Regions from separate parts of the Bacillus sp. 11C genome, predicted to be linked through region 3. Evidence: predicted binding sites of a transcription regulator. Region 3 holds the regulator's gene; each other region holds the start of a gene.
What was found. The regulator LexA, encoded in region 3, represses DNA repair genes until DNA is damaged. The targets are predictions, from matches to a motif close to CGAACATATGTTCG.
Positions count from the first base shown of each region.

Region 1: dinB (damage-inducible protein DinB) is a predicted target of LexA. The motif match lies at 1,812-1,825, and genes of this name have one in related genera.
Region 2: ruvA (Holliday junction branch migration protein RuvA) is a predicted target of LexA. The motif match lies at 1,841-1,854, and genes of this name have one in related genera.

Region 1 is NZ_JBUPVZ010000024.1:6,141-10,429, reverse strand. It holds gene ACY3LV_RS20360 (MMPL family transporter) at 1-1,244, opposite strand, end outside; gene ACY3LV_RS20355 (MarR family transcriptional regulator) at 1,241-1,699, opposite strand; gene dinB (damage-inducible protein DinB) at 1,865-2,383, shown strand; gene ACY3LV_RS20345 (amino acid permease) at 2,555-3,931, shown strand; gene vmlR (ABC-F type ribosomal protection protein VmlR) at 4,262-4,289, shown strand, end outside.
Region 2 is NZ_JBUPVZ010000006.1:200,270-204,558, forward strand. It holds gene ACY3LV_RS11140 (MFS transporter) at 1-1,220, shown strand, start outside; gene bofC (sporulation cell-cell signaling protein BofC) at 1,268-1,780, shown strand; gene ruvA (Holliday junction branch migration protein RuvA) at 1,919-2,524, shown strand; gene ruvB (Holliday junction branch migration DNA helicase RuvB) at 2,535-3,539, shown strand; gene ACY3LV_RS11160 (DUF2905 domain-containing protein) at 3,532-3,732, shown strand; gene queA (tRNA preQ1(34) S-adenosylmethionine ribosyltransferase-isomerase QueA) at 3,762-4,289, shown strand, end outside.
Region 3 is NZ_JBUPVZ010000014.1:99,911-104,199, forward strand. It holds gene tkt (transketolase) at 1-314, opposite strand, end outside; gene ACY3LV_RS17315 (DUF896 domain-containing protein) at 482-715, opposite strand; gene ACY3LV_RS17320 (YneB family resolvase-like protein) at 779-1,432, opposite strand; gene yneA (cell division suppressor protein YneA) at 1,451-1,768, opposite strand; gene lexA (transcriptional repressor LexA) at 1,918-2,535, shown strand; gene ACY3LV_RS17335 (hypothetical protein) at 2,919-3,341, opposite strand; gene fosM (FosM family fosfomycin resistance protein) at 3,425-3,847, opposite strand; gene ACY3LV_RS17345 (YndM family protein) at 4,025-4,289, shown strand, end outside.

The DNA.
Region 1 (4,289 bases), on a different contig from region 3:
ACAACGTTGATCGGGAACGCTTTCCCTTCACCGAATCCATCTTTGATGGCCTCAAGAGCTTTTATTGATTTATAATCGCTGCTGATCTCTGCAGTCGAATCGAATGAAATCTGGTCATCATAGGTCAAAATGAACGGAAGCGTGATGATCACTGTAATGACAATAAACAGAAACGGACGCACAACCGAATGTCTGCCGAGAAACGCCCATAATTTATTATCACTGTGCGACAGCACTTTTTTAGAAGGCCAGAATAACTTTTCACCCAGTGTCACCATAAATAATGGCAGCAGTGTGTAGAGGATGATCATTAAAATTCCCACACCGACTGCGACTCCTACTGCTGATTGGAAAATCGCAAACTTCGCAAAGCCTAAGGCAGAAAACCCGATCAATACCGCAAATCCGCTGATAAATAAGGTTTTCCCTCCTGTACGATAAGCGATTAGCACCGCTTCTTTTTTGTCATGTCCATTTGCCAATTCTTCACGGAATCGGGTCAGAAGCAGTATGCAGTAATCTGTTCCGATGCCGAACAGGATGGCGACTAAGAAAGTTTGCGTAAACGTCGAGATAGGAAAATCAACATTGTACACAAGGATTCCCAATACGGATTGACTGATCAGATAAGAGAAACCGACAACCACAATCGGGATAAAAGGCGTCACAACAGAGCGGAACACGATCAGAAGTAAACCGATAATCAGGCAGACTGTGATCACTTCCGTTTTCTTGAGCCCTTCCTCTGAACTGTGAGCGAAATCCTGATTGATGAGAGATGCTCCTGTCATATATGCAGTTAAATCATTAGGAACGATTTTATACATGTCATTCGCGATTTTTTCCGCCTTTTTATCAGAACCTGTAATCGTGACAGGAATGAGAATCGTTTTCTTGTCTTTTGAGATTAATTGGTCTTTGACTTCTTTCTCCGCTGTCAAAGGGGACGTTACTTCTTCTACACCGTCGATCTTTTTGATTTTATCGATCATTGCGCGGAGCTGATCCTCTGTTTCTTTCTTCAAAGCGTGGTCTAATGTAAGAACCATACTGATCGAATTAGTGTCTTCTCCCGCTTGTTTTAAAATGGCATTTGCTTTTTCCGAAACAGCATCAGCGGGTAGCTGGGCCTGCCCTTTTTGATTGGCCAGTTCTGTTACGTTCGGAGAAAACAAACTCAATATCACGGTAAGTGCTAATATAATGGCTGCAATTGCCCACTTGAATTTGATGATTGCTCTCATTCGGCAGGATCTCCTCCTTTAAATTTGCTTTTTAGAATGGTGAATATCTCTATGATAGAGTTTAAGTGTTCCTCATCTATATCATCGATTAGCTCTTTAAGAGCGTTAAAGATGGCTGAATCTAATTTTTCCAGGATGTTTTCACCGCTGGCTGTGATGTGAATAAGCTTAGAGCGCTTATCACTTTTTGCCGGACAGTCATCCCATTCAACCAATCCTTTTTCAAGCAGCTTTTTCAGTCTGTTCGAAATCGCGCTCTTATGTACATTTTGATACATGGCCAGGCTGCCGGGAGAGGTTGGTCCTTTGACTTTTAAAATTTTTAACAGGTCCGCCTGTTCTCTGGAGATATGCTTGAAGACATCCTGATTGATTTCACGATGCACAAACTCTGTCCCCTCGAGTAATACTTCCACAAACAGGTTTATCGCCTGACATAGCTTTTGTTCATTCAACATCTTCCCCTCCTCATTATAGTTTATACCACTAAACTATATGATCAATGCCAATTAGTTTATTCCTCTAAACTATGTCTGTCAACCTATTTTATTCACAAACACTCCACAAAGAACACCTGTTCGTGTACAATGGAGTTATAAACACGAAGGGAGAAAATCCACATGCCAGATTTTCCACTACATTTTTATGAATATAACGTATGGGCTAATCAGCAAATATTCAACCGGTTAAAAGAGCTTCCAAAAGAGGTCTATCGCCAAGACATTCAAAGTGTGTTTCCGTCGATAGCCCATGTCTTGTCTCATGTTTACCTCTCCGACCTCGGCTGGATTGAAGTGTTTTGCGGCAAAAGCATGAACGATGCTCTGGCATTAGCTGAACAGCTTAAAGAACAGACAGAGACAAAAGAAATGGAGGAGATGGAAGCCCTGTTTCTGGAGTTATCCGAGCGCTACACATTATGTTTACAGCAAAACGAACAGATCGATAAACCCCTCCAGATTCAAAACCCCTCAGCCGGAATCATGGAAACGACTGTTTCCGAGCTGGTTCCTCACGTTGTTAATCACGGGACATACCACCGTGGCAATATCACAGCAATGCTGCGGCAGGCAGGATATGCATCCGCTCCGACAGATTATGGGCTCTACCTGTATTTGAAAAAAACAGAAATGGCATAAAACGACTGCGGCTCACTAAATGGAGCCGCTTTTATTATGAATTTTTTCAAAAAACATTAAAATTTCTTTTCATTTACCTTTATAGTAAAAAAGATAGAAATTTTAGTGTTATAATAATCATTAAAAACGTATTGCTGACTCAAAACAATTTTCAATGGAGGAACACACAAAGTGACAGACGATATGACGAAAGATAATATAAATCAGCAAACCTTGGAGAGAGGCTTAAAAAACAGGCACATCCAGCTCATCGCCATCGGCGGTGCTATTGGGACGGGGTTATTTCTCGGCTCAGGAAAATCAATTCATTTTGCCGGCCCGTCGATTTTATTTGCCTACTTGATCACAGGAATCATTTGCTTTTTAATTATGCGATCTCTGGGTGAACTGCTGTTATCGAATTTGAACTATCACTCTTTTGTTGATTTTGTACAAGACTATTTAGGCGATATGGCAGCCTTTATCACCGGCTGGACATACTGGTTCTGCTGGATTTCCATTGCGATGGCAGATCTGACAGCCGTCGGGCTTTACACTCAATATTGGCTCCCGGGTGTGCCGCAATGGGTGCCCGGCTTAATCGCTCTGATTGTTTTAATGATTATGAACCTGGCAACTGTCAAGCTTTTTGGAGAATTAGAATTTTGGTTTGCTTTAATTAAAGTCATTGCCATTTTGGCGCTGATCGCTATCGGTCTTGTGATGATCTTCAAAGGGTTTCCCACTAGCTCAGGAGCCTCCAGTTTCACAAATCTCTGGAGCCACGGAGGTATGTTCCCGAATGGAATGCACGGGTTTATCCTCTCGTTCCAGATGGTTGTGTTTGCCTTTGTCGGCATTGAGCTGGTCGGACTTACAGCCGGTGAAACAGAGAACCCTGAAAAAGTCATCCCTAAGGCGATCAACAATATCCCTATCCGGGTGCTGCTTTTCTATATCGGTGCTCTTCTTGTCATTATGAGCATCTATCCTTGGAATGTTATCAATCCTAGCGAAAGCCCATTCGTACAGGTATTTGTCGCGGTCGGCATCGTCGCGGCAGCAAGTATTATTAACTTTGTTGTGTTGACATCCGCTGCTTCAGCATGTAACAGCGCTGTGTTCAGTACAAGCCGTATGATCTATTCCTTGGCGAAAGATAATAATGCGCCTGAATCAATGGCGAAACTGACTCCGCGTAAAGTACCCAGAAATGCGTTGTTCTTTTCAGCTATCGTGATTTTAATCGGTGTCACGCTAAACTACATCATGCCAGAAGGCGTATTCACCCTGATCACAAGCATTTCAACCGTCTGCTTTATCTACATTTGGGGTATTACGGTCATCTGCCATATGAAATACCGGAAAACAAGACCTGAATTAGCGAAAACAAATAAGTTTAAGCTTCCGCTTTATCCGTTTTCAAACTACCTGATTCTTGCGTTTCTGGCGTTTATCATTGTTGTTTTAGCATTAGCTCAGGATACTCGAATTTCCTTATTTATCACGCCGGTTTGGTTTATTTTGCTGATTGTGGTTTATAAAGTGAGAAAAGCAAAGCATCAATAAGACTCGCAGCTCCTGCCTCAAAAATGAGAGCAGGAGTTTTTTGATGAAAAATATTCCAAATAGCCTTTGCTTTCGAATTTGAAGTTATGCTATAGTGTGTGTAATCAAAACAAGAAGGGATGATGGGTGGACAATGATTAACTAATCTTATTTTTACCGTTTGAAATCAATATTTCAAATCAGAAAAAATAGGATTAGTCTGCCCATTTTCTATATAGATGACACTGCTTTTTATGAACAATAGCTTATTTGATCATGCACAGGCGCGGCTAATCCTTCCAACACATTTGGGAGGATTTTTTGATTCTCCCTTTAAAGCGAGGGATATGAATGAAAGAGATTGTAACATTAACAAATG
Region 2 (4,289 bases), on a different contig from region 3:
TTATGGTTGGAGACGGACTCGAACAAGGCTGGCTGTCTCCTTTTCTCGTTGAACATGGTCTCAGCATGCAGCAATCCGCATTGTTATTTACCATGTACGGCATTGCTGTCACCATCTCGGCTTGGCTTTCAGGCACGTTTGTCCAAACTTGGGGGCCGAGAAAAACGATGATTGTCGGCTTGCTTGCATTTATCCTCGGTTCGGCCGCTTTTATCGGCTGGGCAATTCCTCATATGCATTATCCGGCTCTCCTGGGCAGCTATGCACTTAGAGGCTTGGGATATCCGCTGTTTGCATACTCTTTTCTCGTGTGGGTGTCATACAGCACTTCTCATCATATTCTCGGAAAAGCCGTCGGCTGGTTTTGGTTTATGTTTACGTGCGGCTTAAATGTGCTCGGTCCGTTCTATTCCAGTTATGCGGTTCCGGCCTTTGGAGAAATCAATACGCTTTGGAGCGCTTTGCTGTTTGTCGCGGCAGGGGGATTCCTCGCCCTATTTTTAAACAAAGATCAATTCACACCGGTACAACAACAAGATCAGCCGAAATGGAAAGAACTATCGAAGGCATTTACAATTATGTTTGAAAACCCTAAAGTCGGCATCGGCGGTGTGGTCAAGACAATTAATGCCATAGGACAATTTGGATTTGCGATTTTTCTCCCAACTTATTTAGCGCGTTACGGGTATTCCGTTTCAGAATGGCTGCAAATATGGGGAACGCTGTTTTTCGTGAATATTGTGTTTAATATCATTTTCGGTGCAGTCGGAGATAAACTTGGCTGGCGCAATACCGTGATGTGGTTTGGCGGTGTCGGGTGCGGTGTTTTTACGCTGGCGCTTTATTACACGCCTCAGTTGATCGGGCATCAGTATTGGGTGCTGCTGATTATCGCCTGCTGCTACGGTGCAGCATTGGCCGGCTACGTGCCATTGAGCGCGCTTTTGCCGACACTTGCACCTGATAATAAAGGCGCTGCCATGTCAGTCTTGAACTTAGGGTCCGGTTTATGTGCGTTTATCGCGCCGGGCATCGTCAGTCTTTTCATTGGACCGCTCGGTGCAGGCGGTGTCATTTGGATCTTTGCGGCATTGTATTTTTTCAGCGCTTTTCTGACACAATTTTTAACGATTTCTGAGCAAAACGCTGATATGTATACGGAGGAAAGGCTTGTCACGGAAAACATGCAAACAAATTTCGAGAAAACGGTTAAGCAGTAGCCTCTTTGGTCAAACTAGCCATAAACGTGTGCAAAGAGGTGTAGAGGGTGAAACGATTCAGCACGGCGTATCTTTTGCTGGGCATTCTTTGCTCAGCCGCAGCATTTCTATTAGGTGCTCCTCCCCACGCGCTAGGGGCGGAAGTGGAGCACTATGAACCGCTGCAGGTGCATGTGCAGCTTGAAAAAGTGTATTTGGACGGAGATGTCAGCATTGAGCATAAGCGTGAAAAAGTGCTTTCTATGGATGAGTTTTGGGCAGCTTATACCGGCTGGACGCTTGTCGAACAAAGTAAGGGATATGTGCTCTTCCGAAAGCAAATGGACGATATTTCTCCGCTCAGCAAGGTCAACGGATATATCGGTGTATCGGATAATGGCGTGATATCCACTTTTCATGGGCGGCCTGAGTCAGCTTCCGAACCGATTCAGTCTTTTTTTCAAATTGATTTAGAAAGGCTGGAAAGCCATATGCAAAAAAATCTGCTGAAAGGCATTCCATTTCGGACAAAAGCGGAGTTTGAGGACGTCATAGAACATATGAAGACATACAGCGGGTGACGTCCGCTGATTGAAGACATGTATTCATGTCTTTTTTTTCGTGGGAGAATGAGAGAGAAGCGAACGTATGTTAACTTTTCTATAAGACTTTGGCTGTTTTTATGGTACAATGAAGAACAGTCAAAGAGGTGAATTTGCGTGATTGAATTTGTTAAAGGGACGATTGATTATGTATCTCCCCAATATATTGTGATAGAGAACGGCGGCATTGGCTATCAGATTTTCACGCCGAATCCGTTTATATATAAGGAGAGAAACCAAGAAACGATTTTTACGTACCACCATATCAGAGAGGATGCTTTTTCGCTCTACGGTTTTTCAACAAGGGAGGAGAAGGCGCTCTTTACAAAGCTGTTAAACGTGACCGGAATCGGTCCAAAAGGGGCTCTCGCTATTTTAGGCTCAGGTGATCCGGGAGCGGTTATCCAAGCAATTGAAAATGAGGATGAAGCCTTTTTGGTCAAGTTTCCTGGTGTAGGAAAGAAAACTGCGCGCCAGATTATTCTTGATTTAAAAGGAAAGCTCGCTGATGTTGTGCCTGAAATGATTGGAAATCTGTTTAATCATGAAGAAAGGCTTGAAAAGCAAACAGCAGAAACCGCTCTCGAAGAAGCGCTTGAGGCTCTCAGGGTTCTAGGATATGCTGAAAAAGAAATCAAAAAGGTGCTTCCTCACTTAAAAGAAGAAATAGGGCTGACAACAGACCAATATGTGAAAAAAGCATTACAAAAACTATTGAAGTAAGGTGATGTTCATGGATGAACGGCTCGTCTCAAGTGAAGCAGACAACCATGAATCAGTGATAGAGCAAAGTTTGAGGCCGCAAAATCTGGCGCAGTATATCGGACAGCATAAGGTGAAAGAAAATTTGCGTGTGTTTATAGATGCGGCGAAAATGAGACAGGAGACGCTGGATCATGTTCTTCTGTACGGGCCGCCCGGACTCGGGAAAACCACGCTTGCTTCCATCGTTGCCAATGAAATGGGAGTGGAATTGCGGACGACATCAGGGCCCGCGATTGAAAGACCTGGTGATTTGGCTGCCATATTAACGGCGCTGGAACCGGGTGATGTATTATTTATTGATGAAATACATAGACTGCACAGATCGATAGAAGAGGTGCTGTATCCGGCGATGGAGGACTTTTGTCTGGATATTGTGATTGGAAAAGGCCCCTCTGCCCGCTCGGTTCGGCTCGACTTGCCGCCTTTTACGCTGGTAGGCGCAACGACGAGGGTAGGGCTTTTGACGGCGCCGTTAAGAGATCGGTTCGGCGTGATGTCGCGCCTTGAGTACTATACGCAAGAAGAGCTGGCCGATATCGTCACAAGAACCGCTGATGTATTCGAGGTTGAAATTGATAATCCGTCAGCTCTTGAAATTGCGAGGAGATCGAGAGGTACGCCCCGCGTAGCGAACCGCCTGCTGAGGAGGGTCCGCGATTTCGCCCAGGTGCTGGGTGACAGCCGGATCACGGAAGAGATTTCGCAGGATGCGCTGGAGCGGCTCCAGGTTGACCGCCTCGGTTTGGATCATATTGATCACAAGCTGCTGATGGGTATGATCGAAAAGTTTAATGGCGGCCCGGTGGGTCTTGACACCATTTCAGCCACTATCGGTGAAGAACCTCATACGATTGAAGACGTATACGAACCGTATCTGCTGCAAATCGGTTTTATCCAAAGAACGCCGCGTGGAAGGATCGTGACACCGGCCGTGTATCATCATTTCCAAATGGAGGCTCCACGATATGATTGAATTCCCTAAGATCATTATGATTCTTGGTGCTGTTTTGCTTATCATCGGAGCAGTATTGCATTTTGTCGGCAAGATGCCGGGAGATATTTTTGTGAAAAAGGGAAATGTCACGTTTTTCTTCCCGGTTGTCACTTGTATTATCATAAGTGTGGTATTATCAATTTTGCTTAATCTTTTCGGCAGAATGAAATAACAAAAGACTAGAATAAAGGTGAAATCATCATGAAAGTCGATTTATTTGATTTTGAACTACCGGAACGTTTAATTGCACAAGTGCCGTTGGAGCAGCGTGATGCTTCAAGGCTGATGGTGCTTGATAAACATACAGGAGAGCTGACTGACAGCTCGTTTAAACACATTATCAGCTTCTTTAAAGAAGGAGATTGTCTTGTGCTGAACAATACCCGTGTGCTGCCTGCGCGGTTATTCGGAACAAAAGAGGATACCGGCGCGAAAGTGGAACTGCTTTTGCTGAAACAAGAAGCTGGTGACAAGTGGGAAACGCTTGTCAAACCGGCGAAACGGGTGAAAAAAGGAACCGTAGTGACGTTTGGAGACGGAAGGTTAAAGGCAGTCTGCACGGAAGAGCTTGAGCATGGCGGCAGAAAAGTGGAATTTCACTATGAAGGCATTTTCTACGAGGTGCTGGAATCTCTTGGAGAGATGCCGCTCCCGCCATATATCAAAGAACAGCTTGATGACAGAGAGCGCTACCAAACAGTGTTTTCAAAAGAAATCGGCTCTGCCGCG
Region 3 (4,289 bases):
CCGAATTCCGGATGTCCAGGTGTTTTGCTGCCCCACTGGCGGAATCCCTTAAGATCTTCGATGCTAAGATCAAACCCGCTTAAATGAAGCATGCTGTATAAAAGTGCTGATCCGTGTCCAGCAGATAAAACAAAACGGTCACGGTTAAACCAGCCAGGGTTTGCCGGACTTACGTTCATAAATTTTGTCCACAGCGTGTATGCCATTGGAGCTGCCCCCATTGGCATCCCTGGGTGACCAGAATTTGCTTTTTCAATAGCGTCTATTGACAGTGTGCGAATGGTAGCAACTGATTTCTTTTCAATTGTATCCATAAAAATCCCCTTCCTTATGTGTTGTACCCTTACATCATAAATGTCTGACGACTTTTTCTCAACTGTTTCAGCTTAAATTTGAGAGAAACTTGTTGAAATTTGTCCCATGAAAGTGTTGCTATAGTATATGCAAAAGAGGAATACGTTATTGCCGTATTCCTCTTCTATTAGTGAAGTTTATTATTTCTTTTTTCTTTTTTTAGTTTTTCTGGTGTAACATCATTGCCTTCCGGATCAATGATTTTCACACTTTTTAATGTGTTTTTCATAGAAGAGCGAAAACCTTTTAAATACTCTTGACGGAGCTTTTGCTGTTCTGCTTTTTCTTCTTCTGTCATAACGCCAGCTTTGGCTTTGGCAGCAAGTTCATTAATTCTGGCAATTTTTTCGTTTGAAATCATGTTAAACTCCTTTATGGCATTTTGTCTATATAGTACTAGATCAAAAAGAGTTTTACAACTGATTCAATCGGCTGTCTCGTCATTCTCTATGTATTCCTGAAACCGCCGGTGGACGGTCGCTTTAGATACATCATACCCAAACCCTCTCAGCGTAGCCGCAATTTCTGCGAACGTCAGTTTATTCGCTCTTAGGCGGACGATCTCTGAGATGGGCACGTCTATTCTTTCTTTTCCGCTGTTTTCATGTTGGTTTTTCAGGTTTTTTTGCGGTTTGAAACCGTTTTTTACTGCACGTTTCATTCCCCGCTTGATTTTCAAGTTGTGAATTTTCCGCTGGTACTCTTCAACAATGCTGACGATCTCCAGCACCATCGAGTCAGCCTCCGATAACTCCAGTTCACCTCTGTGAGCCGTTGTATAGACTTTCACACCTTCTCTATAGATGCAATGAAGCAGTGCGATTTTTGCATTTCCACGTCCGAGCCTAGTTTCATCCTGAACCAAAATGACATCAATTCCAGAATTCTTGATCTCATCAAGCAGCCCAAATACACCATCCCGATCCATTTCATATCCGCTAGCTTTCTCAGAAATCACTTTGACGACTTCCATGCCGTTCTCGGCCGCAATGGCCGTAAGCTCCTCCTCCTGCCGCTTTAATGACGTCTCCTGCTGTTCTTTATTTGTGCTTACGCGGGCATAAATGAGTGCTTTCATTTTTTCTATCTTTCCTCTCTATCTTACAGTTGCCAATTCATATGCATCCTGATGCTTCTTTTTCAATGGAATCACCAATTCATCTCCCGGCTGGATATCAGACGTCTGAAGATGATTTTTATCAGCCACCCATTCAATAAATTCACTTTTGTTTATTTTCTTTTTATCTGCTACCTGGCCGGCTATAGACCAAAGTGTATCGCCTTGCTGGACTTCTATTTTAACATACTGATTAAGCTCCTGGCCGCTGCTTGTATATGACAGCAAAAGGATTACCGCGCTCAAAATCACTGTGAACAGACCGACAAAAATAATAGATTCTTTACCCATGATCATAACCTCCAACAGGAATGTTTGTTCGCTTTTTTATAATTTCAGTATATACGAACAAACGTTTCTGTCAATTGTTTTTTCGAACCTATGTTTGTACTGTAAGGAAAATCATGCTATAATCTTCTTAAAATCGACGTTTTGAGGTGCGAAAAATGACGAAGCTATCAAAAAGGCAACTTGATATCCTCCGTTTTATTAAAGCAGAGGTTAAATCAAAAGGATATCCGCCTTCCGTAAGAGAGATCGGAGAGGCTGTCGGGCTTGCGTCCAGTTCAACTGTCCACGGCCACTTGGCCCGCTTGGAAACAAAAGGGCTGATCAGACGAGATCCGACAAAACCAAGAGCGATAGAAATTCTTGATGAAGAAGTAGACATTCCGCAAAGCCAGGTCGTTAATGTACCGGTCATCGGGAAAGTCACGGCGGGATCTCCTATTACAGCAATAGAAAATATTGAAGAATATTTTCCGCTTCCTGACCGTATGGTTCCCCCGGACGAGCATGTGTTTATGCTTGAAATTATGGGAGACAGTATGATTGACGCTGGTATTTTCGATAAGGATTATGTCATCGTTAAACAGCAAAACATAGCAAACAACGGGGAAATTGTCGTTGCGATGACAGAAGATGATGAAGCTACGGTAAAACGTTTCTATAAAGAGGATACTCACATTCGCTTACAGCCTGAAAACCCAACGATGGAACCTATCATCTTACAGAATGTCAGCATTCTAGGGAAAGTAATTGGCGTGTTCAGAACCGTCCATTAATCTATTGAACTATCAGATGATGAAATAACCCCCTCTTCCTTTATGGAGAGGGGGTTTATTGTATCAAAAAAAGCAGGCTCGCCCTGAATTTTAGGTACGAGCCTGAATAGGAGGAAAAGAACATCATGTTTACACCATAATTATCCATCAAACAATTGTTGAAGTCAAGAAATTTTTTTTCCTTCAGGAAACTTTTATCGAAATGTTGTCTGTTTAAAACATTAGACGTGACCTGCTTAAAAATGTTTCATTTCTAGGTCGTGGAATGATACGGGTTTAGATTTATGCAGAGAGCGCGGCAATTAATTTATGTAAAAATTTAGTACATAGTTTAGTTAGTTCTATTTTATGTAAAAAACAGCTCACCTTTATCATCGTGAGCTTCAATCAAAATGAAAATATTGAATACCATAACTCCCTTTTACTCGAACACTTGTGCAGTTTTCCGAATGTTCTTCTGCAAAGATACGGTATCGATGAAATGGATCAATTGAAACCTTATCCTGAGCACTAAAATCAAACCAACTGCCTCTGAATTGTTTCGTGCTCAGCGTGGAATATTGCCCCGTAAGCCCCATCCGTTGAAGTTTAAGCTCAACTGAACAACTATTGGCTCCCAAGATCGTAAACTGATAGCCTAAAAAATATTCGATTGCCGGAACATCACTGATATTTTCCAGAACAAACGACTTTGTGCTGTCATTTAAAATAAAGTCTGTTTTGTGATCAAACCCTAATGCTGACGCATGGGTACTGCCAATGCCAAAAAAACACGTCAAAACTGCCGTTAAAGCCAGTATCTTCATTTTCAACCAAACCCCCTCGTTTACCATACTTTAACCTTTATTCATATTTATGTATATGTTCTTTGTGATATCTCGAGGCCGTTTCAATCATAAAATTTCATATGCGTTTTTTCCTGTTTATAATAACGAAGCCTGTCTTGAAGGGTTCCGGTATGAAATTCAAATTTATGGCCGTCTGGGTCGGTAAAATAAATAGACTTTCGATCGCGTTCATTTCGTTCTCTTCCAGGCAGTATATGGACATGAAGCCTTTTCAATTTTGCTGATATTTCCTCAAACTCACGATCTTCAATAGTAAAAGCAATATGAGTATATGATGCCTTAATGTCATTTCTCGGAATGTCAGGCTCTTCATTAAGTGCAAGCCAGATGCCATTCAAATCAAAATATGCTGTTGTTCTTCCTTTTACCAGCAGCTTGGCATCAAACACTTTGTGATAAAAATCGATTGATGTGTCCAAATGGGAAACAGAAAATAACAAATGATTGATTCCTTTTATCTCCACAATAAATTCCCCCTCTAAAGCTGATCAACCATATGTACGTTTTTGCACCAAGAAGGTTTCATGCAACAAGAAAAAAATACCAGTGTAAACAAAATCGAATTGTTTAAAATAATGACTGTAACAAAGATAACGATTAAGAAAAGGATTTTCCTTAAAAATAACAACTTAGGTGATCAAATGAAACATCTCATTGCACTTTCTTCAAAGATTGCTTTCACTCTCGCCCTTTTATATGTAATATTGGACAGGGTCTACTACGCATCCTTTCTAAGTGTGATGTTTATTGCACTTTTCTTAGGTTTTGTCTCATACCTTTCCGGTGACATGCTCGTCCTTCCGAGAACAAACAATATTATAGCTTCATTGGCTGACTTTGGACTTTCATTCGTTATGATTTGGGTCTTTGCTTTAACCCAAACAAGAAATGATTTCTCACCGTTTG